Regions from separate parts of the Glutamicibacter sp. MCAF14 genome, predicted to be linked through region 3. Evidence: riboswitches for the same ligand, from Rfam matches in the RefSeq annotation. Region 3 holds a riboswitch; each other region holds the start of a gene.

Region 1 (4,207 bases), on a different contig from region 3:
GGTATTGCGCCGTTTGCGCCACCAGTCCTCCGGCGATGGCATCACCGCGAAACGTCCTTCGGCTGCACCATTTGCGAACACCATGCCCAATGATTCCCTCGGTGCAGGCGACAGCGCAAATTAGCTAGTAAAAGCCAGAAGCAGTTCCACCGATAACTGGTGGAACTGCTTCTGGCTTTACAAGCGATCCGGCTACGCGGCCGATGATCAGTCTCCGAATACCAACGTCCGAAGGACCCCATCGAGCTGCTTGGCATCGGTCAGGAAGCCATCATGTCCGATGGGCGAATCAATGTAGTGCACAGGTTTCGGCTTAGCCAGCGACGAAGCCAGTTTCACCGACTGCTCTGGGAAGTACAGGCGGTCACTGGTCACCGCTGCAACTACCACGTTGACTTTCGCCAAGCGGGCCAACGCAGCTTCCAAGGATTCATGGCCGCGAGCCACATCGTGGCTCATCAGCGCTTCGGTGAGCACGAGATAGCTGTTGGCATCAAAGCGATTCACCAGCTTGCTGGCTTGGTGATCCAAATAGCTTTCCACCTGGTAGCGCCCACGCGCTCCGTCGAGCTGGCCCGTTGGCTTCTCGCCTTCCTGCGGGTTGCGCGAGAAACGGGTTTCGAGCTCGGCTTCAGAACGATAGGTGATGTGGGCCAGGCGGCGGGCCAAACCCAGACCAGCGTCCGGGCGGGCCTCATTGCCGTAGTAATCGCCATTGCAGAAGTGCGGATCCAAGCGGATGGACTGGGTCTGCACCTGGGCGAAGGCGATTTGCTCGGCAGTTGCCTGCGCGCTGGATGCCATCACCACCAGATTCTTCACCTGCTGCGGGAACTGCACCGCGTACTCCAGAGCACGCGCCCCGCCCATCGAACCACCGATGACCGCATGCCAGGAATCAATTCCCAGCTGCTTGGCCAGACGCGCTTCGAGGCGCACCGAGTCCTTGATGGTCACGAACGGGAAGCGCGAACCGTAGGGCACGCCTTGCTCATCCAGGGACGCCGGGCCGGTGGATCCATTGCAACCGCCCACCATGTTGATGGACACGACGAAGTACTCATTGGTGTCAATCGTGGCGCCAGGGCCCACGAAACCTTCCCACCAGCCGTCGCTTTGCGAATCGCCCTGGGCAACGTGCGCGTCACCGGTCAGTGCATGCATCACCAGTACCGCGTTGGAACCGTCGGCAGCTAGGGTTCCCCAGGTTTCAAAGCCCAGCTCCACCTCGGGAAGGTATCCGCCAAATTCAAAGCAGTGCTCCCCCACGGAACTACGACGCAAAATGCCGTCTTGTCCGCCAGCGAGCTCTTCGGCGCGAAGAGTATCTTCAGTAGTCACAATGGATGCCATGCCTAGAGAGTTTCCTGCAGTTCCTTGTTCTCAAGGGCGCCGACAGCTGCGAAGCCCAGTTCCAAATCGGCCAGAATGTCCTTGATGTTCTCCAGCCCAACGCTCAGGCGCACCAGTCCCGGGCTGACGCCAGCGGCAACCTGCTCGGCCTCGGAAAGCTGCGCGTGGGTCGTGGAGGCCGGGTGGATGACCAAGGAGCGCACGTCGCCGATATTCGCCACGTTGGAGTGCAGCACCAGCGCGTCGACGAAGGCCTGGCCTGCTTCTGAGCCGCCTTCCAATTCGAAGGCGATGACCGAGCCAGCGCCCTGGTCGCTGTACTTCTGCGCACGCTCGTACCAAGGCGAGGACTTCAGGCCTGCGTAAGCGACCTTGCGCACTTCGCCGCGGGCTTCGAGCCAGTTGGCAACCTCGACGGCGTTCTGGCCGTGGCGCTCAATGCGCAGCGACAAGGTTTCCAGCCCCTGGGCGATCAGGAAAGCATTGAACGGTGCAACCGAGGCGCCCAAGTCGCGCAGCAGCTGCACACGGGCCTTGAGGATGTAGGCCAGATTCGCGCCCAGGATGCCATTGACACCCAGGTCGCGGGCGAAGACCAGGCCGTTGTAGGACTCATCCGGGGTGTTGAATCCTGGGAAGCGTTCCGCATCCTTGCCGAAGTCGAATTTGCCCGAATCCACGATGACGCCTGCGATGGCATTTCCGTGGCCGCCAAGGAATTTGGTGGCCGAATGGATCACGATATCCGCGCCCCACTCGATCGGGCGGATCAGGTACGGGGTGGCCAGGGTGTTGTCCACCAGCAGCGGCACGCCGGCTTCGTGGGCGATGGCCGAAATGTCCTCGATATTCAGGACATCCTGACGCGGATTGGAGATGCTCTCTCCGAAGAATGCCTTGGTGTTCGGGCGGACCGCGGCACGCCATTCATCGAGGTTATCCGGATCAGAGACGAAGGTGACCTCGATGCCCAGGCGCTTCAGGGTGTGCTTGAGCAGGTTCTGCGTTCCGCCGTAAAGGCTTGGGCTGGCAACCAGGTGGTCGCCGGCCTCGGCCAAGTTCAAGATGGCGAAGGTGGTTGCTGCCTGTCCCGAAGAGAGCAGCAGTGCTCCGACACCGCCTTCAAGGTCGGCAATGCGGGTTTCCACTGCGTCAGTCGTCGGGTTTCCGATACGCGTGTAGATCGGCTCCAATTCCTGCAGCGCGAATCGCGCAGCAGCGCTCTTGGCGCTAGGGAAGACGAAAGAAGTGGTCTGGAAAATAGGGAGAGCTCGTGCTCCAGTTGTCGGATCCGGGGTCTGGCCGGAGTGGATCTGACGGGTTTCAAATGACCAGTTGCTGCTCATGGTTTCCTCCAAATAGCGTTTCATGACTATGGGGGTACGCCACTGAAAAGACACCGACAGGAAGCACCGTATCGAGAGAACTTCCAGGGGTAACCCGCGCTTGTCCTTGATGCCTTGCGCATTCAAGGGCCAGGTCTTCACCCGGGGCACCCCACCGCGGTGGAGGGTTGCCGCCCAGTAAGCCGGGGCTTGTTACTGGGACTCATGACCTGCATCCAGTTTGCCCGAGAACCGAAGATCTTTGCAATGCAGGCGCTTGGCCTTGGACTCAATCGGTCATATTCCGTATTTTTGAGGACTTTTCCGCAGACTATTCGATAGCATTCGCCCCGCTTAGGGTTACCTAAGTAGAGACTGCCATCACATGTTGCCATGATGGGCACATGATGAGGCTAGATCACGTAAGTTATGCATGCGGCCCTGATGGGCTGATGCCAACCGCGCAAAGAATCTCCGAGTCGCTCGGCTTGGAGTTCGTCAAGGGTGGCGTGCATCCACGATTCGGAACACGCAATGTCATCTTCCCGCTCAAGCACGGCCAGTACTTGGAAGTAGTCGAGGTGCTGAACCACCCGGCCAGCGACAAGGCACCCTTCGGACAGGCTGTTCGCGCCCGCTCGGAACTCGGCGGTGGCTGGATGGGCTGGTGCGTCTCGGTGGAGGATCTATCCAGCGCCGAAGACCGCCTGGGCCGCAAGTCAGTGCCTGGCAACCGCAAGTTCCCTGATGGCCGCGAACTGACCTGGCAGCAAATTGGTATCAAGGGCCTGATCGCCGACCCGCAGTGCCCATACCTGATCTCATGGGATGACGGTACTGAGGACCTGCATCCGTCCAAGTCGCTTGAACCGGTTGGTGCCATCAGCGAGATAGCCATCGCCGGTTCGCGCGAACGGGTGCTGGATTGGCTCGGCCAGCCGCAGAACGTCAATTTGGGAGCTGTCACCATGCAATATGAAGCTCCGAATGGCACTCCGGGCATCATGTCGGTAACCTTTGAAACCGAGTCCGGCACCGTGGTGCTGTAAGAAGTTCAAAAATGAACTCACGAAGGCGGGGCCAATGGCGTCCCCGCCTTCATTCTTTTCCGGCTCTTGCCTCAGACTGGTCCAGACGCCGGCCCAAGACAACGACCTGCTGGTCTTCAAAGCCCAGGCGTTCATAGAAATCGATGACGGCAGCGTTTTCGCTGCGGACCATGAGCTGCACCTTGGGCACTGCCCGTTCTCGCAGCCACAAGCTGGCCGCATCCACCAAGGACCTGCCCAGGCCATTGCCCTGCCTGCGCGGATCCACTGCAACGTAGTAGAGCCAACCGCGGTGCCCGTCATGGCCAGTCATCGCAGTGCCCACAACCTGATCATTTTCGATCATGGCCAGCACCGTAGAGGTGGGTTCGTGCAAAGCCCGTCGAGCGTCAGCGAGCGGATCATTCCACGGACGAGTCAGCCCGGTGGCTTCCCACAAGTCAACAGCTTGGTGGAGGTATTTCTCGCTCAGCTCGGTAA
Region 2 (4,207 bases), on a different contig from region 3:
CACGCACGGTGTTGCGCAAGAAGATTCCATCTTGGTGTCGATTCGATGGGACGTAGGCGCCGGCACGAGCGACAAAGTCAGCTGCAGAAGTCACCGGTCGACCGTGCAACACGGCAGAGCCCGTGTGTGAATGGAGGCCGGTGATCGCATCGGCGAGCACCTCAATACCTGATCCCACCAATCCCGTGACGGCGACGATTTCTCCGGGGGCTACCGCGAGATTGATGTTGCCCAACTTGCCAGCGACCGACAGGTCCACCAGTTCGAGGGCAGGCTCGCCCTGAACAGGACGTACCTCGTGCTTCTGATGTGAGAATTCATTGACCTGATTACCTAGCATCAAGCCGATGACATCTTCAATGCTGTCCCCGTCCGCGAAGCTGGCATCGCCGGCATTCTTGCCGTTGCGCAACACCGTGATCCGATCGGTAATCTGCTGCAGTTCTTGCAGGTAGTGCGAGATGAAAATAATTCCTACACCACGATCGCGCAGGTGGCGGATGGTGCCGAAAAGCTGTGCGACTTCGTCATTGGCCAACGGCGCGGTCGGCTCGTCCAGGATCAGCACTTTGGGTTCGGCCAACACTGCACGGGCTATTTGGATCAGTTGTTGCTGAGCAACACTCAGCTCATCAACGAAAGCCGCCGTATCCAGCTCCTGACCGGTGGTTCGCAAGATGTCGGCCCGAGCTGCTTCTTGCACGCTACGCTCACGGCGCCAGAGTCCACGGCTCTTGGTAGTTCCCAGATACAGTTGTTCGGCGACGGTCAAGCGACCGGCCAGGTGACGGTCCTGATGGATGACTTCAATGCCCAATGCTTCGGCGTCGGCCGGTCGGCGAATTTGGACAGCCTGCCCAGCAAGGTCAATCTGCCCAGAGTCTAGGGTGTACAGCCCTGTGAGGATTTTTATCAGAGTGGATTTTCCTGCGCCATTCTCGCCCACCAACCCGAGTACTTCGCCAGCCCGCAGTCGAAGTTGGACATTGTCGAGCACAGTGACGGCGCCAAAAGATTTACGTATGCCGGCCATGCTCAGCAGTTCATTAGATCCCGTTGTCATTGCGCACCTGATTCACGTTTTCCTTGTCGACGAAAATTGGCTCGACATAGCTGGTATTCGGAACCCGATCAGTTTGTCCATCAAGGAACAATGCGATATTCGCGGCCGAGGTTGTGGCCATTTGCTTGATGGGTTGGGCGACTGTGAATTGGTATGAGCTCTCTGGATTCGCGATCAAATCCAAGGCTCCAGGTTCTGCGTCCACACCGTAGAGCTTGATGTCGTTATCCGTAGGGTCTATGGCCTGCGCAGCACCAATCAGCGGCATATCCCAGCAAGACCAGATTGCGTCAATTTCACCTGCTGGCAGCCTGCGCAGCTGATCCTGAATCTGGTTTTTGGCATCTTCAATAGTGCCCTCGTACTTGTCCTGCAGTTCAGGGGAGATCTTCTCGATGTTTGGATAATCTTCGAGAACCAAGTTCAAGCTGTTGTATCGAATCCGGCAGGGAGTCACGCCGGGGAAGCCATTGAATACTAGGATCTTGCCCTTGCCATGGAGGTCCTCGGCCATGGTGCGAGCTAACGTGGTTCCTACGTTCCAGTTGTCGCTAGTGACATTGTTCTTCGAGTATTCACTCTGGAAGTCGATGGTGAACAGTGGGATCCCGGCGGCGTCCACTTTAGCCAAGGCAGGGGTGAGCGTTTGCGCATCACCCAAGATCACCACGATGACGTCTGGAGACTGGGTAATCAGGTTTTCCACGTCAGAGACGTGCTTCTCATCTTTGGCCTCGGCCTGGGTAGCGATGACTTCTCCGCCAAGCTCTTCGACTCGTTCTTGGATTTGCTGGTAGATCACACGCGAGTAGTCGTGCAGGATGTCTTTGGCAGCGATGCCAACTTTTTTGCCCTCGAGTGAAGGGACATCGTCAATACTCTGCTCCTCTTGCGGGTTGCTGCTTTGCGCCGCAACCGGCGCTAATTCTGGGCGTGGCTCCTTTAGCGAGCAACCGGTAAGCAGTGTTACTGCTGCCATGGCTGTGGCAAGAAATTTTAAGGTGTTCGGTCGAGTGCGAGTCATGCCGTCCCTCTCGTGGAAATATTGAACCGAGGGATCCCGAACAGAAGTTCACACTTCGTGGCCCGGAAGTTCCATCGATCCTGGCGTTAGCACTACCTGCGGGATGCAGGCTTGCTGCGGCGTCGCGGAGCCAGGTCTCTCAGCCGCTCTGGATGGGTTGTGCTCCGAGTCAACCACTGCCGGCAGCAGTCTTGGAAGGGCACTGTCATACGAGGGAACGGCAGGACAAAATACGTCATCTTCGAGCCTCCTGCCTGCCTGATCGATGGCAGCGCGGCCGTCATATGACCCTTGAATGACGAAATTTGAACTCGGGAACTGCTCTGCCTCCGAATAGGATGGCTGTTCACGGCGAATAGTCAGAACAGGTGGAACGTGGATCCAGCAGGCGTCATCCCCTTCATGCTCGGGTTGCTGGGCATCACTTTGGTGGCAGCGTTCCTCGCACCCATGGCCCGGGATGGAAAGCTCGCGCGCAATGCGGCCATCGGCATCAAGACGCGCCATACCTTGGCCAGCGACGAGGTCTGGCTGGCAGGGCATCGGAAGGCTGCGCCGCTGATGGCCGCGGCTTCATGGGCAGGCTGGGCCATGCTGGCCGGTGCAGCGATTCTCTGCGTGCTGGGCCAGTTCGGTTTCGCCTTCGCCACGACCGGCGCAGGTTATCTGGCCATTATCGTGTTGCTGATGGTCTCGGCTGCCAAAGCGAACAAGGCCGCGCGACGCGTCTAGCGGGCAGGCCTTCGCTCTTCGGCTACCAATTTCAGACACATGCTTAAAGCAACGGATCGCACCATCGGCAGATGGTGCGATCCGTTGCTTGCGCGGTCAGCGTCCTACTACAGCAGTACGGCTCCGAGAATCAGTACGGTCACAAACGCCGCAGTGCCTTGGATGGCGGTCGCCACGCTCAAGGTCTTATACGCGGTGATGACCGGAATCCGGCTGAGTTGCGAAACAACCCAGAAGTACGAGTCGTTTGCATGCGAAACAACCATTGCACCGGCACCGACAGCCAGCACGGTAAGCACCATGCCCAGCTGCGAATCCAAGCCAAGCGAACCGAGCATCGGGGCGACCAGAGCAGAAGTGGTCACCATTGAAACGGTGGACGAGCCCTGCGCGGACTTCAGCGCAGCAGCGATCAAGAATGGCACGGCCAGGCCCAAGCCCAGTCCGCTGAGTGAATCGGAAAGGATCGTGGTCAGGTCCGAAGCGGCCAGTACCGCGCCGAAGCCAGCGCCGGCGCCTGTGATCAGCAAGATCGGAGCGGCGGTGCGCACCGCTTCCTTCATCTGCTCATTGAAGACCGACAGCTTGTTGCCACCGCGCAACAGGAAGGTCGCGGCAAACAGGCCGAAGATCAGCGCGATAACCGGAGTACCAAGGAAGGAAAGGATCTCAAGTGCCGTTCCCTCGCCAATAGGGTGCGATGGCAGCTTTGCAATGGAGGCGGCACAGATCAGTACCAGGGGAACAAGGATCGGCATGAATGCCATCGCCGGCCTAGGCAATTTGCCGAAGCTTGCACGCAGCTGCTCGTAGTCGAGTTCGGCGATGTCATGCTCGTCGTCGCTGGGCAGCGGGGTCCACTTGGACTTGTTGAACCGGCTGGCGTAGGCCAAGCCTGCAAGGGCCGAGATCGCGGCAACTGGCAGTCCGACTGCAATGATCAAACCCAGATTCTCGGCAATGCCGATGCTTTCTGCCGCAGCCAACGGGCCCGGAGTTGGCGGCACCATCGTGTGGGTGGCATACAGGCCGGTCATCAGCGCGATAGAAGTCGCCAGCGCCGAGACACCGGTGCGCAAGGTGATGGCTTTGCGAAGGGAGTTAAGGACCACGTAGCCCGAGTCGCAGAAAACCGGAATGGAAACGATGTAGCCGATGATCGACAGGGTCAGGTTGGGGAATCGTGTACCCAGAACCTTGATCAGTGCATCTGCCATGGAGATCGCCGCGCCGGATTTCTCCAGAATGACGCCGATCATCGTACCGAAGAGAATCACCAAGCCGATATTGCCCATGGTGCTGCCGAAGGCCGTGGTGACCGTCGATGCTACTTCAGCCAGCGGGATGCGGTAGGCAAAGGCGGCAAGGATCGCGGCGCCTATGAGGGC
Region 3 (4,207 bases):
CTTCGATGAAGTCTTCGCGGGCATTCAGCGCACCGTAGGTGTTGAAATCAAGGTTGCGGTATACCAGCGAGGCGCCGTCTTCTTCGGCGGCGGCCATGATCGGATCCAAGCCGCTCCAAGCATCAACCGAACCATTGGCCAATGCGGTACGCCCGTCGGCATGCTGCAGGTTCTGCAGCTTGATGTCGTCTTCGCTGAGCCCGGCTTCTTCCAAGCTCTGCAGCAGGAAGAAGTACGGGTCGGTGCCCTTGGTGGCTGCGACGGTCTTGCCCTTCAGATCCTTCACGGAGCTGATCTTCGAATCCTTGCCGATCACCAGCGCGGCCCATTCAGGCTGCGAGTACAACGCGATGGTCTTGATCGGCGAACCGTTGGAGCGCGCCAGCAATGCGGCCGAACCTGCGGTGGAGCCCACGTCGATTGCGTCAGCTCGCAGCGCTTCGTTGGCCTTGTTGGAACCAGCGGACTGGATCCATTCAACGCTGACGCCGGATTCCTTAGCAGCTTCGTCCAGCCAGCCCTTCTCCTTGAGCACCAGGCTCAGTGGATTGTAGGTAGCGAAATCGATGGACAGCGTCTTGTCCGCGTTGGCGGCCGTAGCGTTTTCGCCGGCGCAACCGGCAAGCGCCGAGGTGCCAAGCAGCAGGGCGGCGGCGGACAATGCGGTACGGCGGGTGAAGCGGTTCGAAAGCATAGAAAATCCTAATAATGTGCGTGCCAGTGAGGTGGAAACTGGCCACTTGGGATGAAAACTCCAAGGCGCCGTGAGGCGCATGGGGCTAGTGATTGGTGGGATCGACGCCCAGCAGGCGCAACAGATGTGCGCGGTGTGCGGCAAACTGGCTGTCGGTGTGCCGACGCGGTTGAGCGGCGTGCAAGGACAGGTCCTCGATGACGCTTGCGGCGCCGGTGGTGCCGGCGCGGCCCAGGACAATGACCCGATCAGCGAGCGTCAAGGCTTCATCCACATCGTGGGTCACCATCAAAACGGTGGTGGGGAACGACTTGTGGATGGACAGCAGCAGGTCTTGCATCTTCAAGCGGGTCAGTGCGTCCAGTGCGCCGAAGGGTTCGTCTAGGAGCAGCACTCCTGGGCGGCGGGCCAATGCGCGGGCCAGCGATACCCGCTGGGCCATGCCGCCGGAAATTTCCCGTGGGCGCAGGTGCGCTGCGTGGCTCAATCCGGTGAGCTCGATCAGTTCATCGATGAGCGTCTCGCCGGCGGACTTTTCAGTGCCTGGTGCCAGCCCGAGGGCAATGTTTTCGCGAACCGATCGCCATGGCAGCAATCGCGGTTCTTGGAAAGCGACGGCGCACAGATCGTTGATGCCGTTCACATCGTGGTTGCCCGTGCGGATGGAACCGGTCGACGGGTGGTCCAGGCCGGATACCGAACGCAGCAGGGTGGACTTGCCGCAGCCGCTGGCACCGAGGATCGCGACGACCTGGCCCGCGGTTATCTGCAAGTTGATATCCGCTAGTACGGTGCGGCTTTCCTTCTTGGTAGTAAAGGTGCGTGAGACGTCGGTGAAGCTGACATCCAATGCACCAGAAGAGGCGGCGCTTGTCCCCGTTGGGGGCGCTGCGTAAGTAAGAGCCATGATTCATCTCCATCGTTCCTGGCGGTAGCACCGGCCTGCGGAGGGTAGTCCGTAGGTGGTTGCTGCGGCGTCGTAGAGCCAGATCTCTCGGCCGCTCGGGATGGTTACTCATCCATTACAGGCATTCGAACGAATTGAACGCAAATCTTGCGTAACATGAAAAATATTCGATAGCTACGTCACATGTGGAGGATATTTCGTTATTTATTTCATTAGATGCGTGTTTGGGCGACATTCGCCAATTCTGTGCAAGTCATCTTCGGTCTCGCCGGCAATAGGTCGCGCAAGTGCCGTCCAACCCCGTGCGCATCGCGAGACGAAATGTGACTTCGGGGCTTGGAATCGCACGATTGTTACGGCTACAAATGAATACGACCCATCCAGAGCGGCTGAGAGATCTGGCTCGAAGACGCCGCAGCAACCACCCCAAGCGCGGGACGGTGCTACCGCCAGGACCGATGGAAAGAATTGAGAATTTTGATGCCTATTGGCCATTCGCCCAATGCCGCCGGACTGGACTTCAACCAGCTCAGTGATCCTTCGCAGGCCACCGCGCTGGAACTGGACAATTTCGAAGAACAGCTTCCGACAAGGCAATTGCTGAAAATTACGCCGGGACCTAGCGCGGATGAGCAGTACGACCGGCTCGCTGGAATTTTCCGTCCGGTGTTCTCCCAGATCGCTGCGAACGCCAAAGACCGCGACCTGAACCGGGTGCTTCCCTTCGAACAGGTGGGATTGCTCAATCGCGAACGCTTCGGCGCGCTGCGACTTCCTGTGGCAGACGGAGGCTACGGGGCGCGGCTGTCAGATGTATTCCGTTTGCTCATCGAGCTGTCCGAGGCGGACTCCCACGTCGGGCAGCTGTGGCGTGCGCACATCGCCTTCGTGGAAAACGTGTTGGCGCTGGATGACGAGGCGCTGCGCACGAAATGGATCGCGCGCATTGCCGCCGGCCAGATCATCGGCAACGCCTATACCGAACGCGGGGGCAATGCCCTGGGCACCTTGAACACCGCAGCCAGCCTCGTGGATGGCCGCTGGGTCGTCGACGGCGAGAAGTACTACTGCACGGGCACCATCTTTGCCGACTGGACCACCGTTGCCGTGTCCCACCCGGAACTGGCCGGACGCCAGATTGCGGTAGTCTCCACCCAGCGAAGCGGCGTGAAGATCCTTGATGACTGGGATGGCTTCGGCCAGGGGCTGACCGGAACCGGGACCACCGAGTTCCGCCAGGTCCCGGTGGATTGCTTCATGCCGCAGCAGGCCAATGACTCCGAAGCTGCCATCTTCCAGCTGGTGCTCATGGCGGTGCAGGCGGGCATCGCCCGCGCGGCACTGAACGACCTGCGCCGTGCGGTGCAGTCGCGAACCCGCATCTTCACCACCGGTACCGGTGTCCCTGTTTACCAGGAACCCCAGGTGCTGCAGCTGGTGGGCGAAGTATCAGCGGAATCCTTCGCTGCTGACTCCGTAGTCATCGGAGCGGTGCTTGAAGTCGAAGCGGCTCTGGGCGATCCGGGGTTGAACGATGAAGAGCGCTATGCGGTCTGCGAGCTTGCCGCCAACCGCGCGCAAACCGTGGTCCAGCCGTTGGCTATCGGAGTGACCAGCAAGATTTTCGACGGGCTTGGAGCTTCTTCGACCAGAAGCGACTGCAATCTGGACCGGCACTGGCGCAACGCGCGGACCATTGCCACGCATAACCCGGCGATCTACAAGGCACGCATCGTCGGGGACTACGAGATCAACGGGGTCCAGCCGCAGCGCCTGTCAGTTACCGGCGAAGACGCGACCCATCGGGCCTAGGGCCTGGCACAGACCAGCAACAATTCACTTAACCGATTTACGGGGGCACAACAATGAGCGAGAACAAGCGCGAGATCCTATTCAACGCATTCGATATGAACTGCGTGGTCCACCAGTCACCGGGCTTGTGGCGCCACCCGGATGACAAGGCCTCGACCTACAACACCCTGGGCTACTGGACCCACCTGGCCAAGGTGCTGGAAAAGGGCAAGTTCGACGGGCTGTTCCTGGCAGATGTGCTGGGTACCTACGACGTGTACAAGGGCACCAATGTGACCCCGCTGAGCTCCGGCGCCCAGGCACCGGTCAACGACCCGATGATGCTGGTCTCGGCCATGGCCGCCGTGACCGAGAATCTGGGCTTCGGCGTCACTGCCGGCACCGCCTACGAGCACCCCTACGCCTTCGCCCGCCGCCTGGCCACCTTGGACCACCTGACCAATGGACGGGTGGGCTGGAACGTGGTTACCGGCTACCTGCCATCGGCCGCCCGCAACATGGGCCAGGAAGACCAGATGGAGCACGACGAGCGCTACAACCACGCCGATGAGTACCTCGAAGTGGTCTACAAGCTGCTCGAAGGCTCGTGGGAAGACGACGCGGTGCAGAACGACAAGGAAACCGGGATCTACACCGACCCGGGCAAGGTGCACCCGATCAACCACGAAGGCAAGTACTTCAAGGTTCCGGGCATCGCCATCACCGAGCCTTCCATCCAGCGCACCCCGGTGATCTACCAGGCCGGCGCTTCCAAGCGCGGCACCGAATTCGCCGCGTCGAACGCCGAGGCGATC

The links. Region 3 has a riboswitch for S-adenosylmethionine ahead of AB4Y71_RS13070 (ABC transporter ATP-binding protein). Riboswitches for the same ligand answer to the same signal wherever they lie in the genome.
Region 1: another riboswitch for S-adenosylmethionine. It lies ahead of AB4Y71_RS06530 (bifunctional o-acetylhomoserine/o-acetylserine sulfhydrylase); the one in region 3 lies ahead of AB4Y71_RS13070 (ABC transporter ATP-binding protein).
Region 2: another riboswitch for S-adenosylmethionine. It lies ahead of AB4Y71_RS01290 (substrate-binding domain-containing protein); the one in region 3 lies ahead of AB4Y71_RS13070 (ABC transporter ATP-binding protein).

What each region holds. Positions count from the first base shown of each region.
Region 1 is NZ_JBFREO010000003.1:235,566-239,772, forward strand. Features, by position in the region: gene AB4Y71_RS06520 (SGNH/GDSL hydrolase family protein) at 1-124, shown strand, start outside; gene metX (homoserine O-acetyltransferase MetX) at 208-1,353, opposite strand; gene AB4Y71_RS06530 (bifunctional o-acetylhomoserine/o-acetylserine sulfhydrylase) at 1,356-2,699, opposite strand; SAM riboswitch class IV at 2,791-2,909, opposite strand; gene AB4Y71_RS06535 (VOC family protein) at 3,083-3,727, shown strand; gene AB4Y71_RS06540 (GNAT family acetyltransferase) at 3,777-4,207, opposite strand, start outside.
Region 2 is NZ_JBFREO010000001.1:275,311-279,517, reverse strand. Features, by position in the region: gene AB4Y71_RS01295 (sugar ABC transporter ATP-binding protein) at 1-1,063, opposite strand, end outside; gene AB4Y71_RS01290 (substrate-binding domain-containing protein) at 1,047-2,042, opposite strand; SAM riboswitch class I at 2,156-2,246, opposite strand; gene AB4Y71_RS01285 (SdpI family protein) at 2,463-2,819, shown strand; gene AB4Y71_RS01280 (GntP family permease) at 2,927-4,207, opposite strand, start outside.
Region 3 is NZ_JBFREO010000005.1:220,846-225,052, reverse strand. Features, by position in the region: gene AB4Y71_RS13075 (aliphatic sulfonate ABC transporter substrate-binding protein) at 1-694, opposite strand, end outside; gene AB4Y71_RS13070 (ABC transporter ATP-binding protein) at 780-1,601, opposite strand; SAM riboswitch class I at 1,608-1,708, opposite strand; SAM riboswitch class I at 1,975-2,066, shown strand; gene AB4Y71_RS13065 (acyl-CoA dehydrogenase family protein) at 2,082-3,413, shown strand; gene AB4Y71_RS13060 (LLM class flavin-dependent oxidoreductase) at 3,467-4,207, shown strand, end outside.